DNA from 3 places in the Solibacillus sp. FSL W8-0474 genome. Region 1 is predicted to be linked to each of the others. Evidence: riboswitches for the same ligand, from Rfam matches in the RefSeq annotation. Region 1 holds a riboswitch; each other region holds the start of a gene.
The links. A riboswitch is a leader RNA that binds a small molecule or an ion and turns the genes downstream of it on or off. The one in region 1 is predicted to bind preQ1.

Region 2: another riboswitch for preQ1. It lies ahead of queD (6-carboxytetrahydropterin synthase QueD); the one in region 1 lies ahead of NYE67_RS02440 (QueT transporter family protein).
Region 3: another riboswitch for preQ1. It lies ahead of queF (preQ(1) synthase); the one in region 1 lies ahead of NYE67_RS02440 (QueT transporter family protein).

What each region holds. Positions count from the first base shown of each region.
Region 1 is NZ_JBBOQJ010000001.1:482,159-486,449, forward strand. It holds gene NYE67_RS02435 (metal ABC transporter ATP-binding protein) at 1-764, opposite strand, end outside; T-box leader at 825-1,032, opposite strand; gene NYE67_RS02440 (QueT transporter family protein) at 1,204-1,689, opposite strand; PreQ1 riboswitch class I at 1,695-1,739, opposite strand; gene NYE67_RS02445 (ABC transporter substrate-binding protein) at 2,032-3,048, shown strand; gene NYE67_RS02450 (ABC transporter permease) at 3,245-4,285, shown strand; gene NYE67_RS02455 (ABC transporter ATP-binding protein) at 4,278-4,291, shown strand, end outside.
Region 2 is NZ_JBBOQJ010000001.1:3,969,574-3,973,864, reverse strand. It holds gene NYE67_RS20165 (S8 family serine peptidase) at 1-9, opposite strand, end outside; gene NYE67_RS20160 (M2 family metallopeptidase) at 388-1,980, opposite strand; PreQ1 riboswitch class I at 2,186-2,232, shown strand; gene queD (6-carboxytetrahydropterin synthase QueD) at 2,358-2,831, shown strand; gene queE (7-carboxy-7-deazaguanine synthase QueE) at 2,824-3,552, shown strand; gene NYE67_RS20145 (hypothetical protein) at 3,682-4,263, opposite strand.
Region 3 is NZ_JBBOQJ010000001.1:198,782-203,072, reverse strand. It holds gene NYE67_RS00980 (VUT family protein) at 1-305, opposite strand, end outside; gene queC (7-cyano-7-deazaguanine synthase QueC) at 305-973, opposite strand; gene queF (preQ(1) synthase) at 1,086-1,586, opposite strand; PreQ1 riboswitch class I at 1,710-1,756, opposite strand; gene NYE67_RS00965 (DUF2294 domain-containing protein) at 1,843-2,187, opposite strand; gene NYE67_RS00960 (trimeric intracellular cation channel family protein) at 2,456-3,124, shown strand; purine riboswitch at 3,155-3,254, shown strand; gene NYE67_RS00955 (MFS transporter) at 3,317-4,291, shown strand, end outside.

The DNA.
Region 1 (4,291 bases):
TTCTGCACTGAATTTTCCACACTAAATGGTTCAATCGGCAATGCTTTGTTTGTAACTGAAATAGATCCGTCCTGCACTTGCATAAAGTTTGCCTGTGATGTTCCAAGTACAGTGCAATCGTCAAATTCGACATAATACATATATGGTGCAGCATAATCAATCCGCATTTTTCGATAAAGCGAAAGGGCATCCCCGTCAAATTGTGCGGCATAATAACCGTTTCGTTCATTTTCGACATGGTTTAGGGTATACGATGTTTCTTCTGGTGTTGTACTTGTAAACAACTGCTCAATCAGTACATCAATATTTGGCTCCTCCTGCTCGGCTTCAATATTCGTATGGAAAACAGCAATCTCGTCTGTTAAATGATCGAAAATAACGAGTGTATCGTAAACATGAAACTGCAGTTCAGGCGATGGTTTTTGCAATGCATGAATATAGCCGATCCCCCCGCCTGTAAAAGGATATTCGGTATGTGATGATATGCGCGGCATTACTTGTTTAATCAATTGAATAAGCTCACCGTCATATGTGTACTCTCTATTGGATAGATGAGATTTATCAATAAGTTGCTGTCCGTTGCCGCTATAGGTTTTTCTTGGATTGACGCCGATGAAGGAATAGCGTCCATTACCTTCATATTTGGATGAGCTTTCTAAAAGAAATTTTCGTTCGCCCTTTAAACGTTGGAAAATGGAGATTGGTGTCAGTAGATCACCGTTCACTTTTTTCATTGATGTACGAAAACGTTGTTGAATTGCCATTCGACACACTCCTTTTAATTTTGGGAATAAAAAAAGTCCCCAGCAAAAGAATAAACTTTTGCTGAGGACGATCTGCACCGCGTTGCCACCTCGATTGAAGCTATAAAATAGCCTCCACTTAAACCTGATAACGGCAGGGTACCGTCCGCCGACTAATGCCGGCAGCTTTCATAAGGCCCATTCACATTTACCTTTTGACGTATTTTCACCAGCCATACGCTCTCTATACAAAACGGGAAATGCTACTCTTCTTATTCAACAATTTACTCAACTAAACTCTTCTCAACTGAAACGGTGGTCGCGCTCCCGCAACCTGCTACCGTAATGTAATATTTTGAATATGCTTATTCTAACACTGAAAATAAAAATGTCAAACAATTCTAAAAAAACTTAACCAAAAAACCCACCGACTAAATGCCAGTGGGTGAAACGATATATGTTAGATCAATTTTTTGAAATCAAGTCGTTTATTTAAAGTGTACATGATAGGTGCGCCAACTGCTAAAACAACAAACTCCCCAAATGCTACAAATAACCATGTCTCCCAAAACGGAAAGTCCAACACTAGGTTAAGCTGTGCCGCAATGATAAACATTGTAAACGTAAAGAGTGTCGTATTAATAACTAAACGTGCCCAAATGTTTTTTACAAACTTACAGATGAAAATAAAAATACCAAGTGTAAGAATAGTATGTCCTACGCCAAAAATTAGGTCAATTGGACCGACAGATGACATAAGGAAATTGGAAAAAAATACACCCAATACAACACCCAGCATAAAACGGGGGTTGAAGGCGATCAGATGATTAAATATTTCGGCAATACGGAACTGTACTTGTCCAAAACTAATCGGGGCAACTAGCATTGTTATTGCAATATATAATGCTGCAATAATTGCACTAGTTGCAAGAAACTTTACTTTCATATTAATTCCTCCTAGTTTTTTAACGTGGGATGGTTACGAACCACGCAAAGCAACTGCAATCATAGCAATATTAAAAAAGAAAGTAAAGAATTATAGAACTAATTTCCCTTCAAAGTTCAATAAATTGACAAATGATAAAATTTTGAATAATACATATATAATTCAGTGGTTTAAAGCGCGAAATTAACATGTAGGGATAATGAGTAATTCAATTTAATATCTGAACATTCTAAATCTTATTGACTATCTGAAAATGAAGAGGTAATATAATTTTAATTCACACTTCATCCAAATGAAGTTCGTCGCTTTAAAGCGTCAGAGAATAATAGGGGGATAAATTATATGACACGTAAATTAACGAAGCTTTCCTTTTTAGTATTTGGGCTTCTTTTACTTTTAGCAGCATGCGGTGGAGAAGAGCAAGATACTGCTACTAATGCTACAGCTAGTGACGGAGGAACAGAGTCTGCACAAACTGATGAAGCAAAAACATTTAAAATCGGAACAACTCAAATCGTAGAGCACCCATCATTAGATGCTGCAAAAGAAGGATTCAAAAAGGCGATTGAAGATGCAGGAATTAAAGCGGAATATGTGGATAACTCAGCTAATGGAGATAACAGTACAAACATGACAATTGCACAACAATTAGTAAGCGATAATGTAGACCTGATTTTTGCAAACTCAACACCATCTGCACAAGCGGCAAAAGGTGCAACTGCTGATATTCCAATTATCTTCACATCGGTAACCGATGCGGTAGGTGCGGAATTAATCGAATCAATGGCAACTCCAGGGGCAAACGTTACTGGAACAATTGATTTACATCCGGAAACAATGCCAAAAACAATGGCGTTTTTAAAAGAACTCGGTGTAAAAAATGTCGGGATGGTTTATAACGCTGGAGAGCAAAATTCAGTAGCCCAAATTTCAACTGCTAAAGAATTAGCAGCAAAAGAAGGTATTACAATTGTAGAAGCATCTGCTTCAACATCAGCGGAAGTAAAACAAGCAACTGAATCATTATTAGGTAAAGTAGAAGCGTATTACATCATTACAGATAACACAGTTGTAAATGCATTAGAATCAGTTATCGATGTAGCAAATGCAAACAAATTACCATTAATCGTTGGTGAATTGGACTCTGTAGCACGTGGCGGGTTAGCAGCATACGGTTTTAATTACTACGATATCGGTTATGAAGCAGGGCAAATGGCAGCTCAAATTTTATTGGAAGGGAAATCTCCTTCTGAAATTCCGGCAGCATACCCAGCAAACTTAAAATTAGTCATCAATAAAGCGGCTGCAGAAAATTTAGGCTTAGAAGTTAAACCTGAGTGGGAAGCAGAAGTACAATAATTTGAATGCTGGTAAATAGCCAGGAATAAATATTCGCGCTTGTGCCCTCAAAGAAGGTCTGCCTAAAGTCATCGTAATGAAATCCAAGGCTAATATTCTAGAGGGTCCTAGCGCGAATTAACGTTTAACTACTTTTTAATGGATACTCATAAGCTCGCAAGGTGCAGTGGATAAAAATTATAGGAGATGATTCGAGATGTTTACAGCTTTGTTTGGGTCGGTAGAGCAAGGAATCATCTATGCAATTATGGCACTGGGTGTTTATTTAACATTCCGGGTGCTGGATTTTCCGGATTTAACGGTTGATGGAAGCTTTGTAACGGGTGCAGGTACGGCCGCAATGATGATTGTACTTGGCTATAATCCGATACTCGCAACATTGGTCGCAACAGTTGCTGGATTTATTGCTGGATGTATGACAGGAATTTTACACACTAAAGGGAAAATCAATCCGCTGCTTGCAGGGATTTTAATGATGATCGCGCTTTATTCTATTAATCTTCGCATTATGGGATTAAGCTCCGATACGGGTGTAACAAGACCAAATATTCCACTCTTAAATTCAGAAACAATTTTTACAGTATTTAATAATTTTTGGGCAAGTTTAGGCATTGATTCAGTCATCTCAAATGCTTTAAAGTCAATGGGTATGACAACGGTGCCAACAACTTGGGGTATTTTAGCCGTTATGCTTGTTGTGACGATTATTATTAAGCTTATCGTTGACTGGTTCTTAAAAACGGAAGTCGGTTTGGCGATTCGTGCAACAGGGGACAACAAACGGATGATTCGCAGTTTTTCGGCAAATACTGATTCATTAGTTATTTTAGGGTTAGGTATTTCAAACGGTATGGTTGCACTGTCCGGGGCATTAATTGCGCAATATACAAAATTTGCGGATGTTGGATTAGGTATCGGGATGATTGTTGTCGGTTTGGCCTCTGTTATTATAGGGGAAGCTATTTTTGGTGCTAAATCGATTGTACGCGTAACCTTCGCTGTTATTGCCGGGGCAATAATTTACCGTATGATTTACGCTTTAGCGTTGCGTGTAAAATGGCTGGATTCAGGTGATATGAAATTAATAACAGCATTTATCGTTATTTTGGCATTAGTAATTCCGCAAATCGTTAATAAGTATAAAGAAAAGAAACGTAAGGCAAAACGTTTGGAAGAACGAATGGCACTACAAAAGGCAAAATTAAAAGTTGAGCAGGGAGGGAATGGCCTTGCTTAAATTGGA
Region 2 (4,291 bases), 3.5 Mb from region 1:
CTTACTCAAATCTCATTTCCCCTTCACCTTTAATTTTCATACTTTTCAGTTTAGTATGACATTTCCAATTTATCACAGGTAAACCAATTCGAATATCGAAATTTTTAAATATTCTAAAATATTGATAATTAGTATCAGATATTCAAAAATATGTTAAATCTATCTACCTATGAAATTAATGAAAAAGTAGAACTTTTTGCATTAAATAAGAATATCTTCACCTAAGTAAAGTAGAGAATAAGTTTAGAAAAATCATAAAGAACGATTAAATTATTTTTTTAAAATAATAATAAGGTTCGCTTTATACTTTAAAACTTCAAATTATTTCATTAGAAATAGAAAAAGGATAGTTTAGACCATATAGTCCCAACTACCCTTTTTCACTTATTAACTTTTTATTTGTGTTTTACAATAAATCTCTACAAAGTGAGAGGGGGTTAAACTTTCCCCCGTTATATTACGTATTTTATCATTCCAGTTATAGAGTGCGGCTGGTTTAAAAAATTGATTGATAAGAACTTCCCCCGTTTCTTTTGTGAAAAATTCCGGAGATACCTCTGTTTCGATATGACGAAGTAGCTGTGCAGCCATTAATTCCCCTAGAAGATAGTTGTGGTAATAAACTGGTGCAAGTGAAAAGTGAATCTTTGCTGCCCAATCTGGATTATCTGTTGAATCCGGGGGTGTGACAAGCTGAATTTTATGGACAATTTTCCACCATAAAGCGTTTAAATTCTGATCAGGATTTTCATATAGTTCTCTTTCAAAAAGAACAAAGGTCACAATCCATCTTACGGCGATTAGCATTTGTAACTGCAGAAACTTTTCTAGTTCAGGAGAGAGCGCATTTACAGTTTCTTCATCTACTTGTAGGAATCGTTTTAACCAGCGGGGATCTTTTCCCATTTTCCCGAATAGCATCGCAATCGACTCTGTTGTTAAAATATGACTTTCAGAGCGTAATAGGAATGGGAGGTTAGAGTCTATATACTTATAATAAGCTGCATGGCCGAACTCATGAAGGTTTGTTTCCATCCAATACGTATCCGCCACTATGCTACAAAGGACACGAATGTCGCCTTCACGGTTCATATCTATACAAAAAGCAGTTGGATTTTTATTATCACCAGGGAATAAATCGCTTTTTGCATATAAGTCGTTAATTTCGATACCCATTGATTTGAACGTATCGGTAGTAAGCTCTAAAATATCTTTCCCTTTATAGAAAGAGTCTGTGTTTGTTAACTCAGATGGAGGTGCTTCTTGGAAAAAGGGGTCAATATAATGCCATGGACGTATATCCTCTGGCGTAATACCAAATTTAACTGACAATTGTTCATCAAGCTCTCTTTTCATCGAGCGGTAAGCTTCATCTGATTGAAGAACGAGGTCGTTAAAAATAGCAAATACCTCATCGCGGTCAAGTTCTTGAAGAGCAAAGCTCATGTGATGATGATTCTCATAACCGAGCATTTGCGCAGCTTCATTGCGTTTTTTTACGAGCTCAAGCAACCCTTTTTCCACAACTTTTCCAACTTCTTTACTAGCAAACCATACTTTTTTGCGTAATTCCTGGTCATCGCTATACATTAATATTTCCCGAATTTCGTTCGCAGAATACGTTTTCCCATCCACCTCAGGGGAGTAAGTGTTAAATAATAAATTTAATTCAGAACTTCTTTTTGATATATCAGCAATTACTTCTTCGGGAAGTTGGTTGGCTTCCATTCCATATAATAAAAGTTGAAGCTGACGTTTTTCAGTCTCCGTAATATTTTCCATTGCTAAAAATTGCTTTGTTTTCTCATAGGTATCTTTTGAAGAGAATAAAAGATTGTATTGTGTGTCAGCTTCACTCAATTTATCTGCCCACATAGGGTCTCCGGTTGTTTGAGCCATCCATGCTGCTTCAGTCGCAGCATTGTGCAATACTTGCATTTGATTATTGAAATCATTTAGAAAAGTTTGTAATGTCTCCATAAATCGCTACCTTCCTCAATAAAGTATCCTGCAATTTTTACAATATTAATAATTCGGTAAAGATATGCTAACACCTTTAAAAATTGAATAAATTATTGGAAAGTATTGTTTGAAAATACAATTTAATGTTTTTTATGGAATAATAAATTTGAAATTTCCTAATACTTTATATAGAATGTCCTTATAAAAGAATGCCCGGAATTGAACGGGAGAGGTTCATAGCTTATACCCTCTATAAAAAACTATGGAAACATGACAACTTGCCATGTCCATAAAGGACGTGGCTTTTTCTGTTTTTACATATGTTTTAATAGAATGAATCATAGTGCCTCTCTTGAAATGTGTCGGGAAGATTTTCAGGGAGGAGTTTTTAATACATGACTAATTTTAGAATTGTTGAAAAGCTACAAAAAATTGATGAAGATATCCAGAGTAATCAATTAAAATATCATTCAAAACGTGTTCTCATTAGCAAAGAATTTACGTTTGATGCAGCTCATCATTTACACAACTATGAGGGCAAATGTAAAAACTTACACGGTCATACGTATCGTGCAGTCTTAGGATTGAGTGGTTATACCGATGAACGAGGAATTGTAATTGATTTTGGTGACATCAAGGAGATTTGGAAACAAAAAATAGAGATTTATTTAGATCATCACTATTTAAATGAGACTTTGCCACCGATGAATACGACTGCAGAAAATATTGTCGTCTGGATTTTTGAAAAGTTGAATGAAGCCTTGCTTGATGAACATCGATTTCAAGGGGCACGAGTAGAATTTATTAAGCTATATGAAACTCCAACAAGCTATGCCGAAGCAAGAAGGGAGTGGATGGAAATTGAGTAAAGTCCCGGTTTTAGAGATTTTTGGTCCGACGATACAAGGAGAAGGAATGGTGGTTGGTCAGAAGACTATGTTTGTACGCACAGCTGGCTGTGATTATTCTTGTTCCTGGTGTGACTCATCTTTTACATGGGATGGCAGTGGCAAACACCTTATTGTTCAAATGACAGCACAAGAAATTTGGTCAGAGTTAAAACGCCGTGGGGGAAACGGCTTTTCATTTGTCACAATTTCAGGAGGAAATCCTGCACTACTGCGTAATCTGGAATCGCTTGTTAAAGTTTTAAAAGAGAATAATATAAAGATTGGCGTTGAGACACAGGGAAGCAAGTGGCAAGATTGGTTGTATGAAGTAGATGAATTAACAATTTCACCTAAGCCCCCTAGTTCCGGCATGAAGACTGACTTTTCTATGCTTTCTTATATTTTGGAAAAGCTTAGAGATAGAAGCAGCAATCAGAGTATCTCTCTTAAAATTGTGGTCTTTAATGAAGAAGATTATGCCTATGCTAAACAAGTACACCTTCAATTTCCGAATACTCCTTTTTATCTTCAAGTTGGAAATGATGATATTACATCTAATAATACATCAGGATTGGTTGAGCATTTATTGGAAAAATACGAACAGTTAATCGATAAAGTAATGATGGATACAGAATTAAAAAATGTGAAGGTATTACCCCAGCTGCATACCCTTATCTGGGGAAATAAAAGAGGTGTTTAGCAAGAGAAGAGCTCGGTCATACCGGCTCTTCTTTTATTATAAGTTAATCAAAATTAAATGATGATTTTGTGGGCCTTTTCTTTAATGTGTAGTCGAATTAAAGTTTCATTTATGTCAACAGTCCTGAAGTTACGGTTTTTCTTTTTCTTGTTTTTTACTTTCCTCATATTTCTTCATATACTCTTGATATTCTTTCTCTACATCTGAAGTTGCTGGAAGAAAGGGTTCGTTACTCGAATCGATACGTTTCCCATACCTAATCATTTGATAAATAATCATACCGTTATTAGGCTTGCCGTTAAACGTAACCATTGGGACTATATCAAACAGTACATAATAAAAGGCATAAAAAACAAAACGATCCCAAAATGTTTTGTATTCTTCTGCCCAGCCATTGGCAATTAAAAAGTTGATTGTAAGACCTAAGAAGAGATTAATTAGAATAGGGCCTGAATAAATACAAATATAGGAAAACTTGCTTTCATATTTCAACTCATCATACGAAAACCAACTATAAATATGATAGTTTTTACGAATATCAAACATCCCAAGTTTCATAAATCTTGGTCCAGATCCGATTGTTAATCTTGGTTCTTTTACACCAAAAAGCCAACTTACAATTATATAGCCCATTTCCCGAAGAAATACAACAACAGGCAATATAATAAATGCAGAAATGATAAGTGAGATAAGGTCAGATATTCCGAACATAATATTCTATACCCTCCCCATAAATACT
Region 3 (4,291 bases), 280 kb from region 1:
AAACGTGTGTAAATTTCTGTATCGGCCGTTTCAGCAACTAAAAAAGATAGTGCAGATGCAGCTACAATAATTAACGTATCTCCTAATGAGAACGATACAGTTGCAGATAAAACTAAGGCCAGTAAGATGAACCCATATGTTTTTTTACGACCAAATTTATTTTGCACTAAATCCCGGAAAATAAATGTCGCACCAATTAAAAATGAACCCATCGGTATAATAAACATTCCCAATTCAAGCGGTGCAAAACGTGCTGTTACAACGTTAGCGGTCACAATAGATACTAAATAAAATAAAATTCTAATCATACTACTTCTCCTGTTTCCTTCGAGTGTAAATACGTTTCCATCCCTTGTAATCGCAGCTTACATGCTGGGCAATCCCCGCATCCATCCGCGATAATGCCGTTATAACATGTCAGTGTTTTCTCTCTTACATACTCAAATGCGCCAAGCTCATCGGCTAATGCCCATGTTTCAGCTTTATCAATCCACATAAGCGGTGTATGAATTACAAAGGAGCTATCCATTGATAAATTCAGTGTCACATTCAACGATTTTATAAAGATATCGCGACAGTCCGGATAACCGCTGAAATCCGTTTCGCATACACCTGTGACAATATGCTTCGCGCCAATTTGGCTTGCCAACACACCGGCAAATGATAAAAACAATAGGTTGCGCCCCGGTACAAAGGTTGATGGCAATCCGCCCTCTTCCCCTTCTTCCACTGGAATATCATCACGTGTTAAGGCATTTGGTGCGAGCTGATTCAGTAACTCCATATTTAAAATATGGTGTCGTACATTTTGTTCTTCGGCAATCTTTTTAGCGCATTCAATTTCCAATGCATGCCGTTGTCCGTAATCAAATGTTACTACTTCCACTGCTTTGAAATTTTTCAATGCCCAAAACAGACATGTTGTACTATCCTGTCCGCCGCTAAATACGACGAGTGCTTTTCCATCCTTCATCTTTTTGCTCCTTTTAAACGAAAAAACAGCACTAAGATTATGTGCTGTTTAATCTTAGTTTTTTATAGAGGGTCGCTAATAACCTCTTTCACCTGCAAGGTCTATTTAATTTTTAACGGTTGTCGATTTTTTCTGGATATAAATCATGGTTCATTAAACGGTAGTTGGCAATTTCCTCATATTTCGTGCCCGGACGACCGTAATTGCACCAAGGATCAATTGAAATGCCTCCACGCGGCGTAAATTTACCCCATACTTCTATGTAGCGTGGGTCTAACAGCTTGATTAAATCGTTCATAATAATATTCACGCAGTCTTCATGGAAATCGCCATGATTACGGAAACTAAATAAATATAATTTTAATGATTTACTCTCCACGATTTTTTGATCCGGAATATACGAAATATACATCGTCGCAAAGTCCGGCTGCTGTGTAATGGGACAAAGACTCGTAAACTCCGGACAATTGAATTTCACAAAATAATCGCGGCCAACATGCATATTATTAACAGACTCCAACACTTCTGGTGCATACTCAAAAGCATATTTTACATTTTGATTTCCTAATAACGTTAAATCCTCTAAACCATCTTTTTCGTGTCTACTAGACATGAAAAACCCCTCCTTCATTCATACCAAAGTATCCAAAGGAGGGGGTAAGCGTATCATCAATAAAAAACCACCGGATGCAATAAAAAAAAGCCACGTCCGATATGGACATGGCATAATATGCATGTATCCATAGTTTTTTATAGAGGGTATCAGCTATGAACCTCTCCTGAACAACTCAGGTATTTTAATCTTTCCTCATTCTATTAGAAATAAAGTCCATTGTAAAGAAATAATTGAACATATGGTACCTATTCCCCTACACGATTGGCTTTTCAAATATAAAAACCGATACAGCCATATCCTCTTCAACCTTTATATCCGAAAACAAATGAAGCAGCTTTGATCCGACGAGCTCCTCCAATCCTTCGGGAACCTGTTGCTTATAAATTTCCTGGATCATTTGGGTTCTCGCATTGTGAATAACCTTTTTTCCTTCTTCTGATTGAATAATAAATTTTTCAGTAGGTGTCAAAATGCCGTACATCGTCGTGACAGCCATATTCTCCACGAAATGCGTATAAATTCTATCCGGTCCTTTTCCATATAGCTCTTTACGTACTTTTCGTACGATTTCATTAAAAACGGTTTCCTTCTTCCCCATTTGTACAACCCCCTAGTTTATTCAAACTATACAATATAACTTTTAAAAAAATAAACTCTTCTCTCTCTATCTTGTTCTTTTAAAACAAAATAGTATAATAAAAGAAATAAATGGAGTTCCAATAATTGTTTTGTTGGAACGCTATTTGCATTTTATAAAATGGATTGATTCATTAGTAGGCACTGCTAATTTATTACTCCACTACAAGGTCTTTTTAAAAGACGTCTTGTGGTGGAGTTTTTTGTATTTTAAAGGAGGTTATATAAAGATGTCATGGATTGTTCTTCATTTTATCGGGATTATTTCATACGCAGCAACGGGAGCATTTGTCGCGCTTGAAGCGAGATTTTCATTTATAGGTGTATTTGCTTTAGGTTTTATTACAGCGTTTGGAGGAGGGCTAATCCGCAATGTAATTATAGGGATTCCTGCTACTGAACTGTGGGAGCAATCCACTATTTTAACAGTGTTCATAACATTAATGATCATCGTATTAATTCCGCTAAAATGGATTGATCATTGGAGAAGGTGGGGAATGTTTTTTGATTCAATTGGGCTTGCTTCCTTCGCACTTCAAGGTGCCATGCTGGCGAGTGAAGTTTATTCCAATAATTTAGGCGTGATGATTTTGGCTGCCCTATTTACTGGTGTCGGCGGCGGAGTCATGCGGGATGTGATCGCTGGTCGAAAACCACTTGCATTGAAGGAAGAAATTCACGCAATATTAACGATTCTATGTGCCCTCTCTATTTGGCTAGGCTGGAGCTCACCTCTAGCACTTACACTCATCGTTGTTATTGTAGTTACCATACGTTTGTCAGCCATTCACTATAATTGGCGGCTTCCTCTACCGTGTCATTATGAGGAAAATAGCTTTACTAATAGTGAAGTGAAATCAATTTCAAAGTTAAAACTTGATAAATCAAATGAAAGCTAGTAAACTATTCAAGTGCTCGTTTTATTACACAACAATATAGTAATATAGTACTGTATAACCTCAAGGATACGGCTTGAGGGTCTCTACCAGGAACCTTAAAATCCTGATTACAGAAAATGATTAATCTCATTTTTTGTAATCAGGATTTTTTTATTTTCTAAATTTTTCATCAGAAAGGATGTATAGCAGATTATGAATTTCAAAGTTATTATACTCGCATTATCAACTGTTGCTGTAGGTTTGGTTGAATTAATCGTTGGCGGTATTCTTCCAATTATTGCAACGGATTTGAATATTTCAATAAGCAGTGCCGGGCAGCTAATTACGGTATTCGCTCTTATTTATGCGATTGCCGGTCCAGTGCTATTAGTTTTAACGAGTAAGGTCGAACGGAAAAAGTTATACCTTATTTCGTTGTTTATATTTTTCATCAGTAATATCATGACTTATTTCAGTACGGATTATACCTTTATGATGATTGCCCGTGTTTTAAGTGCCATGAGTACATCACTGATTACTGTGCTCTCTTTAATAATCGCTGCAAAAGTTGTAGCTCCGACACATCGAGCAAAGGCGCTAGGTCTTATTTATATGGGTATTAGTTCTTCGCTTGTATTAGGTGTACCACTTGGAATTTTAATTTCCGATTATTTCGGTTGGCGTGTTATTTTCCTAGGGATTGCCATATTATCGGTAGGCTCTTTTATCCTGATTTCTATTTATTTAGAGCGCATTCCTGGTGAAATGGCCGTTCCACTTTCACAACAATTAAAGGCCGTTGCCAGTTCAAAAATTGGTACAGCCCATCTTGCCACGATGTTTATGCTGGCAGGACATTATACAATATATGCATATTTCACTCCATTTCTGGAAACGGAGCTTAACCTGAATTCAAGCTGGATCAGTCTTTGTTATCTATTATTCGGGATTGCCGCAGTGAGTGGTGGCGCATTTGGAGGCGCACTTTCAGATAAGATTGGTGCTCCTAAAAGTATTATTATTGTCATCATTTCGTTTGCTGTCGTGCTGTTCTTGCTACCATTCACGACCTTTTCACTTATTGTATTTATACCGGTCATGATGATTTGGGGTGCATTAAGTTGGAGTCTATCTCCACCTCAGCAAAGCTACCTGATTCAAACAGATCCAGCTACTTCGGATATTCAG